DNA from 2 places in the Streptomyces sp. P9-2 genome. Region 1 is predicted to be linked to the other one. Evidence: riboswitches for the same ligand, from Rfam matches in the RefSeq annotation. Region 1 holds a riboswitch; the other holds the start of a gene.

Region 1 (3,979 bases):
AGTCCGCCGCTGAGCAGCCGCATCAGCGTGGTCTTCCCGCTGCCGTTGCGCCCCAGCAGCGCCAGCGCCCGCCCCTCGCGCACGGCGAAGTCGAGGCCGGTGAACACGGGCGGTCCGTCCTCGTAGGCGAACGACGCGCCCCGCAGCGCCACCAGTTCGAACTCGCTCACGACAGGGGCCTTTCCAGTACGAAGGTGAGGGCGGCCAGCGCCGCCAGGAGCGTCACGCTCGCGGCCGTGAACCGGGCGGACACCCGCGCCTCGGGCACCAGCACGCGCAGGGCGCCGTCGTAGCCGCGGCCCGCGAGCCCGGTCTGCAGCCGCGCCGCCCGGTCGAAGGACCGCACGAACGCGGTCGCCCCGAGCCCGCCCAGCGAACGCCACGTCGCCGCCCGTGTGGTGTGCCCGAGCCGCGCCGCCTGCGCCCGGTGCACGCGCCGCACCGAGTCGAGCAGCAGGAAGCTCATCCGGTACGTCACGAGCGCCACGTCCACCAGCGGCGCGGGCACCCCGGCGCGCACCAGGCGCGGCAGCAGGTCCGACATGGGTGTGGTGAACGCGAACAGCAGCACGCCCAGCGAGGCCGCAGAGGTGCGCAGCAGCAACTCCCCGGCGCGCAGCGGCCCGTCGGGGGCGGGTGACACGAAACCGCCGGGCCCGCCCACCCGCACCAGCAGGGTGAGCGCCCCGGTGACGCAGAACCCCAGCGGCACCCGGTAGGCCCGCCACAGCCGCCCGGCCGGCACCCCCGCCGGACCGAGCAGCAGCGCCAGCGCGGTGACCAGCACCAGCGCGGCGCCGGGCCACGGGGGCAGGGAGATCGCGAGGACGGTGAGACCGAGGCCGAGGACGGCCTTGTCCACGGGATGGCGGCGGCGCCAGCGGCTGCTGTGCGCCGCCGCGTCGATCGGCAGCACAGGCGTGTCAGTCCCGTCCGCCGTCGGCGCCGGAGCGCACCTCCGCGTCGCCCGTGTCCTCAGCGCCGCCCCGCTTGTGTGCCGTGTCCGGGGCCGGTACGTCGCCCCGCTCGTGTGCCGTGTCCGGGGCCGGCAGGCCGTCCCGCTCATGCACCCCGTCCGGGGCCCGCAGGCCGGCGGCCTGCTCACGCGCCCCTTCCGGGGCCCGCACGCCGACCCGCTCACGGGCCCGCGCCTCGCCCTGCCGCCGCCCGCGCCGCAGCCCGAAGTAGTACGCGAGCACGCCCGCGCCGAGCGCGGCCTGGACGGCGAACAGCGCCGACTCGATCTCCCCGGACGGAGGTTCGTACAGCGGGGAGAACCACGGTTCGTAGTCCGGGTCGATCTCGGTGATCGCGGTCTCCGCCTCGCCGTCCGCCCCGGCGAACGGCTCCTCCTTGTGGTCGCCGAGCCCGAACGCCAGCGGGATCACGGCGAGGGCGGCGACGAGCAGCAGGAGCAGGGTGTTGATCTTCGCGTTGCGGCTCATCGGGCCACCGCCCCGGCCGACTCGGCCTCAGCGGCCCGCTTGCCGCCGGCCGCCGAGGTGACCAGCACCCCGAGCCGGGTCAGCTCGCCCTTGCTGGACTGCACCAGCAGCCGCATCACCAGCACGGTCAACAGCCCCTCGCTGACCGCGAGCGGGATCTGCGTGACGGCGAAGATGGAGCCGAACTTGCCCAGTGCGCCCAGGAATCCGCTGCCCGGGTCGGGGAACGCCAGCGCCAGCTGGACGCTGGTCACGCAGTACGTCGACAGGTCGGCGAGGAACGCGCCGCAGAACACCGCGCCCATCAGCGGCACGTCGTACCGGCGCAGCAGCCGGTAGGCGCCGTACCCGGCCCAGGGGCCGACGACCGCCAGGGAGAAGACGTTGGCGCCGAGCGTGGTGAGCCCGCCGTGGGCGAGCAGCAGCGCCTGGAACAGCAGGGTGATGGTCCCGAGCACCGCCATGACCGGCGGCCGGAACAGGATCGCGCCGAGACCCGTGCCGGTGGGGTGGGAGCAACTCCCGGTCACCGAGGGCAGTTTCAGCGCGGACAGGACGAACGTGAACGCTCCCGACGCGCCCAGCAGCAACGTGCTCTCGGGATGTTCTCTGACGTCACGGACGAGCGACCGGGCTCCGTGGACGACGAACGGCGCCGACGCGACGCCCCAGGCGACCGCGTGCGCCGGAGGCAGGAAACCCTCGGCAATGTGCATGGCTCAGCAGACCCTCTCCAGCACCTCGTGGATGGTTGACGCGCCTTGGCCGGTCTCCTGGCTGACGGGTACCACCGCCCGTGCTCCGCCTTCCCGGGTCCCGAAGAACCCAGTGGCTGCCCGTGAGGGCCGGAGCCGGACTTCCCGATCACAGTGGCGAGGGCCGCACCGGTATCGCACCGATTTCCCGTCACCAAGGCGTGGTGACAGTAGTCCCCGTCGCGGCCCGGTGACAAGCGGCGACGGGGGCGCGGGGAGGGCGTCCGGCGGCTCGCACCCCGGCGCACACCTGCGCGTTCGGGCCCCGCGGCGGCCGGCCGTGAACCGGGTGACTGGGGGGCCGCCGTCCTGGGCAAGGTCTTCTTGCAACTAATATGCAAGAGCGACTTTCCATCAACAGTGCCTTCCGATGACAGGGGTGTGTGAGGTTCGATGACGACCCGACGACGCATACGGGGCGCCGCCGCCGTGCTGGCGACGGCCGCGGCGGTCTCCGCCTGCTCGGCGCCCGGCTCCGGCGGCACGGACGACGCGGTGGCCGGCGAGTCCGTGGTGATCGGCGTCTCCACCGAGCCCGACACCCTCAGCCCGCTCCTCGGCTACGGCAAGGACGGCAACTCCAAGCTGTTCGACGGCCTCCTCGCCCGCACCGCCGACATGACCCTGGAACCCGCGTTGGCCAGGGCACTTCCGCGCATCACGGACGGCGGACGCACCTACACGTACACCCTGCGCGACGGCGTGAAGTTCAGTGACGGCGAGCCGCTGACCGCGCGGGACGTCGTCTTCACGTACCGCACGGTCCTCGACGACGACACCAACAACACCGCCAAGAGCGAACTCGCGGCCGTCGAAAGCGTCCGGGCGGTGGGCGACCACACGGTCGTCTTCACCCTCCGCCACCCCTACGCGCCGTTCGCCGCCCGCACGGTCCTGCCGATCGTCCCCGAGCACGTCGTCGGGAAGCAGGACCCCAACACCGGCCCCTTCAACACCAAGCCGGTCGGCACCGGACCGTACGTCCTCGTCGACTGGCGCAAGGGCGAGAAGCTCACCTTCAAGGCCAATCCTCACTACTGGGGCGGCACCCCGAAGGTGAAGAAACTCACCATGGCGATCGTCGCCGACGACGACGTCCGCGCCACCCGGCTCCGCTCCGGCGACCTCGACGGAGCGGTCCTCCCGCCCAACCTCGCCGCCACCTTCAAGGGTGACGACGACAGGAAGACGTACCGGGCCACCTCCTACGACGTCCGCGTCGTCACCCTCCCCAGCGGCAACCCCGTCACCGGCGACACCGCGATCCGCCGCGCCCTCGACCTCGCCGTCGACCGGCAGGCCATGGTCGACAAGATCCTCGACGGCGCGGGCCGCCCCGCCTACGGGCCACTGCCTGTGGACGACCCGTGGTTCGCCAAGGAGACCGAGCGCTCGCGCGACCTCGCCGAGGCCGGCCACATCCTCGACGCCGCCGGCTGGACGAAGGGCGACGACGGCATCCGTGTCAAGGACGGCCGCCCGGCCCGCTTCACGCTCTACTACCCCTCCGGCGACAAGGTCCGCCAGGACCACGCCCTCGCCTACGCCTCCGACGCCAAGAAGGCCGGTATCGACGTCCGCGTGGAGAGCGCCACCTGGGAGGTCATCGAGCCGCGCATGCACCGGGACGCCGTCCTCGCCGGCTTCGGCAGCACCGGCGACCCCGACTTCGGGCTCTACACCATGCTGCACTCCTCCCTCGCCGGCGACGGCTTCAACAACATGGCGCACTACGACAACCCGGCCGTCGACCGCGCCCTGGAGACCGGCCGCCGCAGC
Region 2 (3,979 bases), 1.7 Mb from region 1:
ACTCCAGCTGGGCCGTGCGGTCGTACGCCTGGGCGAGGCCGGCGCCGTACGTGAGGGTGCCGTGGTTGCGCATCAGACAGCCGGTGCGGCCTTCGAGGGCGTGGAGGGTGTTCTCGGCCAGTTCCGGGGTGCCGTAGGTGGCGTAGCGGGCCACGCGGACGGGGCCGCCGAGGGCCGCGGTCATGTAGTGGATCGCCGGAAGTTCGTCGACGAGCGTGGAGACGGCGGTGGCGTGCACGGCGTGCGTGTGGACGACGGCGCGCGCGTCGGTGGCGCGGTAGACGGCCAGGTGGAGGGGCAGTTCGCTGGTCGGGACCAGCGTGCCGAGCACCTGCCGGCCCGTGAGGTCCACGCCCGTCACGTCGTCCGGGGTGAGCCGGTCGTAGGGGACGCCCGTGGGGGTCACGAGGACGGTGTTCCCGACCCGTACGGAGACGTTGCCCGAGGTGCCGACGACGAGGCCGTCGGCGACGGTCCTGCGGGCCGTCCCGACCAGCTCCGACCAGGCCTCCGCCACCCCTTCGCCGGGCCCCGGAGAGCCCTCACCGCGCGTGCCCGGGACGCCACGCAGAGCGCCCTCCGCTTCCTGTCCTGTCCCGTACTGTTCGGCCATGTGGAGATCCTGCCAGGAGCCCAGGCCGCCTGGGCCGGACGGCGGAGCGCACACCCCCTCTTACGGTCACCCCGATGCCCGTTCCAGTTCATCTTCCGTTCACCCTGGTTACCTACGTTCGACCAGCCAATGACCTCGAACGATTGCCTGGGTAAATGGAAAGCTTCTCGCTGATCCTCGCGATTGTGGTGGTAACCGCACTCGCGTTCGATTTCACGAACGGTTTCCACGACACCGCGAACGCGATGGCAACGACCATTTCGACCGGTGCGCTCAAGCCCAAGGTCGCGGTGGCCATGTCCGCCGTGCTGAACCTTGTCGGCGCATTCCTTTCGGTGGAGGTCGCCAACACGATCTCCAAAGGCCTCGTCGACGAGGCCGGCATCCGTCCCGAGGTCATCTTCGCCGCGTTGGTCGGCGCGATCCTCTGGAACCTCCTCACCTGGCTGGTCGGCCTGCCGTCCAGCTCGTCGCACGCCCTCATGGGCGGTCTGATCGGCGCCACGGTCGCCTCCGCCGGCTTCGGCGCGGTCCACGGCGACGTGCTGGTCACCAAGGTCCTGCTCCCCGCGATCGCCGCCCCGCTGGTGGCCGGCATCGCCGCGATGTTCGCGACCCGGCTCACGTACCGCATGGGCCGCGGCGCCGACACCAAGGCCTCCGAGAAGGGCTACCGCGCCGGGCAGATCGCCTCGGCCGGCCTGGTCTCCCTGGCCCACGGCACCAACGACGCGCAGAAGACGATGGGCATCATCACCCTCGCCCTGGTCGCCGGCGGCGCCGTAGCCCCCGACTCCGACCCGCCGATGTGGGTCATCCTCTCCGCGGGTCTCGCCATCGCCCTCGGCACCTACCTGGGCGGCTGGCGCATCATCCGCACCATGGGCAAGGGCCTGACCGACCTCCAGCCGCAGCAGGGCTTCGCCGCCCAGACCAGCGCCGCGACGGTCATCCTGGCCTCCTCGCACCTGGGCTTCTCCCTCTCCACGACGCACTCCGTGTCCGGTTCCGTCATGGGCGCGGGCCTCGGCCGCAAGGGCGGCGTGGTCCGCTGGTCCACGGCCACCCGGATGTTCGTCGCCTGGGGCCTGACCCTGCCGGCCGCCGCGCTGGTCGCGGCGATCGCCGAGTGGGTGTGCGGCTTCGGCAGCTGGGGCACCGCCGTCGTGGCCGTCTTCCTGGTCGCCTCCAGCGCGGCCATCTGGAAGATCTCCCGGCGCGAGGTCGTCGACCACACCAACGTCAACGACCACGACACCCCCGAGGCCGCCTCCGAGGAGCCCGCCGGTGTGGTCACCCAGGCGATCGCCGCCGTGACCCCGCCCCCGGCCGGCCCCTCCGAGGAACTGTCGGCCACCATCCCGGCCCCGGCCACCGCCGACCCGCAGGCCCCGTCGGCCGCCTCGACCGTCTGACCGCGTCCGGCACGAAGGAAGTAGCAGCATGAAGATCGACTGGGCGGCCCTCGGCTCCGTGTTCGGCGTCAGCCTCGTGGTCACCGTGGCCCTGGTGGCCCTGTTCACCCTCGGCATCTCGGGTCTGTCCCGCCGCGAGCGGGCGTCCGCCGAGGGCCGGTCCGCGGCCCTCGCGGTCACCGGCGCCTACGCCTGCTTCGCCACCTGCGCGGCGGCCGTGGGCTACGGCATCTACCTGATCATGGCCTGACCGACGGGCCGCACGCGTGAGCGGGCGGGACGGGAGCAGCGGCTCCCGTCCCGCCCGTCGCCGTGTCCCCGCCCGTGCCGGACGTGCGCGCGCGTCCACGGGCCGCTCACGGCGTTCACCCACGTGAGCCCCTCTGTGGGCCTCGGCACACTTCAGCCCCGCAGGTCAAAGGCAAGTTGACGGCCCTTCCAGGGGCATGGTGGACTGCCTCCGCCAATACGGCGGCAGGAGAGGAAGCCGGTGCGAATCCGGCGCGGTCCCGCCACTGTCACCGGGGTGCGAACCCCGGGAGCCAGGAACTCTCGCCGCCGGTCTCGTCGAACCAGGGCGCGGACACCCTGAGTGAGGACATATCGCCATGCGCGGCAGCCTGCCGAGGTCGACCAGCGACACCCCACCCCCCTTCGGGGCCGTACCCTCCGGATCCGTCACCGGCTGAACCCATGGGTGCCGATCGCGTGTTCGCGTACGGCGCCGCCGCCGGCCTCCTCGGCGACCTGCTGCTCGGCGATCCCCGCCGCGGTCACCCGGTCGCCGCTTTCGGGCGGGCCGCGGCTGCCGTGGAGCGGGTGCTGTGGCGGGACGACCGTGGCCGCGGGGCCGTGCACACCGCCGTGTGCGTCGGCGGCGCCGTCACGCTCGCCGGCCTGGCCGCCCGCGCCGTACGCCGTTCCCCCGCCGCCTCCGTCGCCCTGACCGGCGTCGCCACCTGGGCCGTCGTCGGCGGGACCTCGCTGGCCCGGGAGGCGCGCGCCGTCGGGCGGGCGCTCCAGGACGGGGACGTCGAGGCCGCCCGCGCGCGGCTGCCGCACCTGTGCGGCCGTGACCCGCAGGCGCTGGACGCCGACGGAATCGCCCGCGCCGTGGTGGAGTCCGTCGCCGAGAACACCTCCGACGCCGTGGTGGGCGCCCTGGTGTGGGGCGCGGTCGCCGGGGTGCCGGGCCTGGTGGGCTTCCGGGCCGTCAACACCCTGGACGCGATGGTGGGTCACAGGTCGCCCCGGTACCTCCGCTACGGCTGGGCGTCCGCCCGGCTCGACGACGTCGCCGGCTGGCCGGGCGCGCGCCTGACGGCCGTCCTCGCCGCGCTCACCGGTCCCGACCGGCGCGGGGCGGTACGGGCCTGGCGCGCGGACGCGGCGAAGCACCCCAGCCCCAACGCCGGTCCCGTGGAGGCGTCCTTCGCGGGCGCGCTCGGCGTGCGGCTCGGCGGAACCCTCTCCTACGGCGGGCGGGTCGAGCACCGGCCCGTCCTCAACGGCGGCGGACGCCCCGTCGCCGTCACCGACATCGACCGGGCGGTGCGCCTGTCGCGGCGCGTCGGCTGGCTGGCGCTGGCGGCCGGGGTGGCCGCGCGGCGCGTGCTGAAGGGACGTGCCCAGTGAGCGGTCGCGGACTGCTGGTCGCCGGGACCACCTCGGACGCAGGCAAGAGCGTGGTCACCGCCGGAATCTGCCGGTGGCTGGTGCGCCAGGGGGTGAGGGTCGCGCCGTTCAAGGCGCAGAACATGTCGCTGAACTCGTTCGTCACCCGCGAGGGCGCCGAGATCGGCCGCGCGCAGGCCATGCAGGCGCAGGCGTGCCGGGTGGAGCCGACGGCGCTGATGAACCCGGTGCTGCTGAAGCCGGGCGGCGACCGGTCCAGCCAGGTGGTGCTGATGGGCCGCCCGGTCGGCGAGATGAGCGCCCGCGGCTACCACGG

The links. Region 1 has a riboswitch for cobalamin ahead of ACQY0Z_RS23925 (energy-coupling factor ABC transporter permease). Riboswitches for the same ligand answer to the same signal wherever they lie in the genome.
Region 2: it holds a riboswitch for cobalamin, as region 1 does, so the genes downstream of both, ACQY0Z_RS16245 (cobalamin biosynthesis protein) here and ACQY0Z_RS23925 (energy-coupling factor ABC transporter permease) in region 1, are expected to answer to the same signal.

Annotation. Positions count from the first base shown of each region.
Region 1 covers NZ_CP192633.1:5,246,072-5,250,050, forward strand. The annotation lists gene ACQY0Z_RS23910 (ATP-binding cassette domain-containing protein) at 1-170, opposite strand, end outside; gene cbiQ (cobalt ECF transporter T component CbiQ) at 167-916, opposite strand; partial or broken gene ACQY0Z_RS23920 (energy-coupling factor ABC transporter substrate-binding protein) at 1,092-1,445, opposite strand; gene ACQY0Z_RS23925 (energy-coupling factor ABC transporter permease) at 1,442-2,161, opposite strand; cobalamin riboswitch at 2,192-2,374, opposite strand; gene ACQY0Z_RS23930 (ABC transporter substrate-binding protein) at 2,594-3,979, shown strand, end outside.
Region 2 covers NZ_CP192633.1:3,554,439-3,558,417, reverse strand. The annotation lists gene ACQY0Z_RS16260 (class II aldolase/adducin family protein) at 1-613, opposite strand, end outside; gene ACQY0Z_RS16255 (inorganic phosphate transporter) at 769-2,028, shown strand; gene ACQY0Z_RS16250 (hypothetical protein) at 2,057-2,278, shown strand; cobalamin riboswitch at 2,462-2,602, shown strand; gene ACQY0Z_RS16245 (cobalamin biosynthesis protein) at 2,722-3,663, shown strand; gene ACQY0Z_RS16240 (cobyric acid synthase) at 3,660-3,979, shown strand, end outside.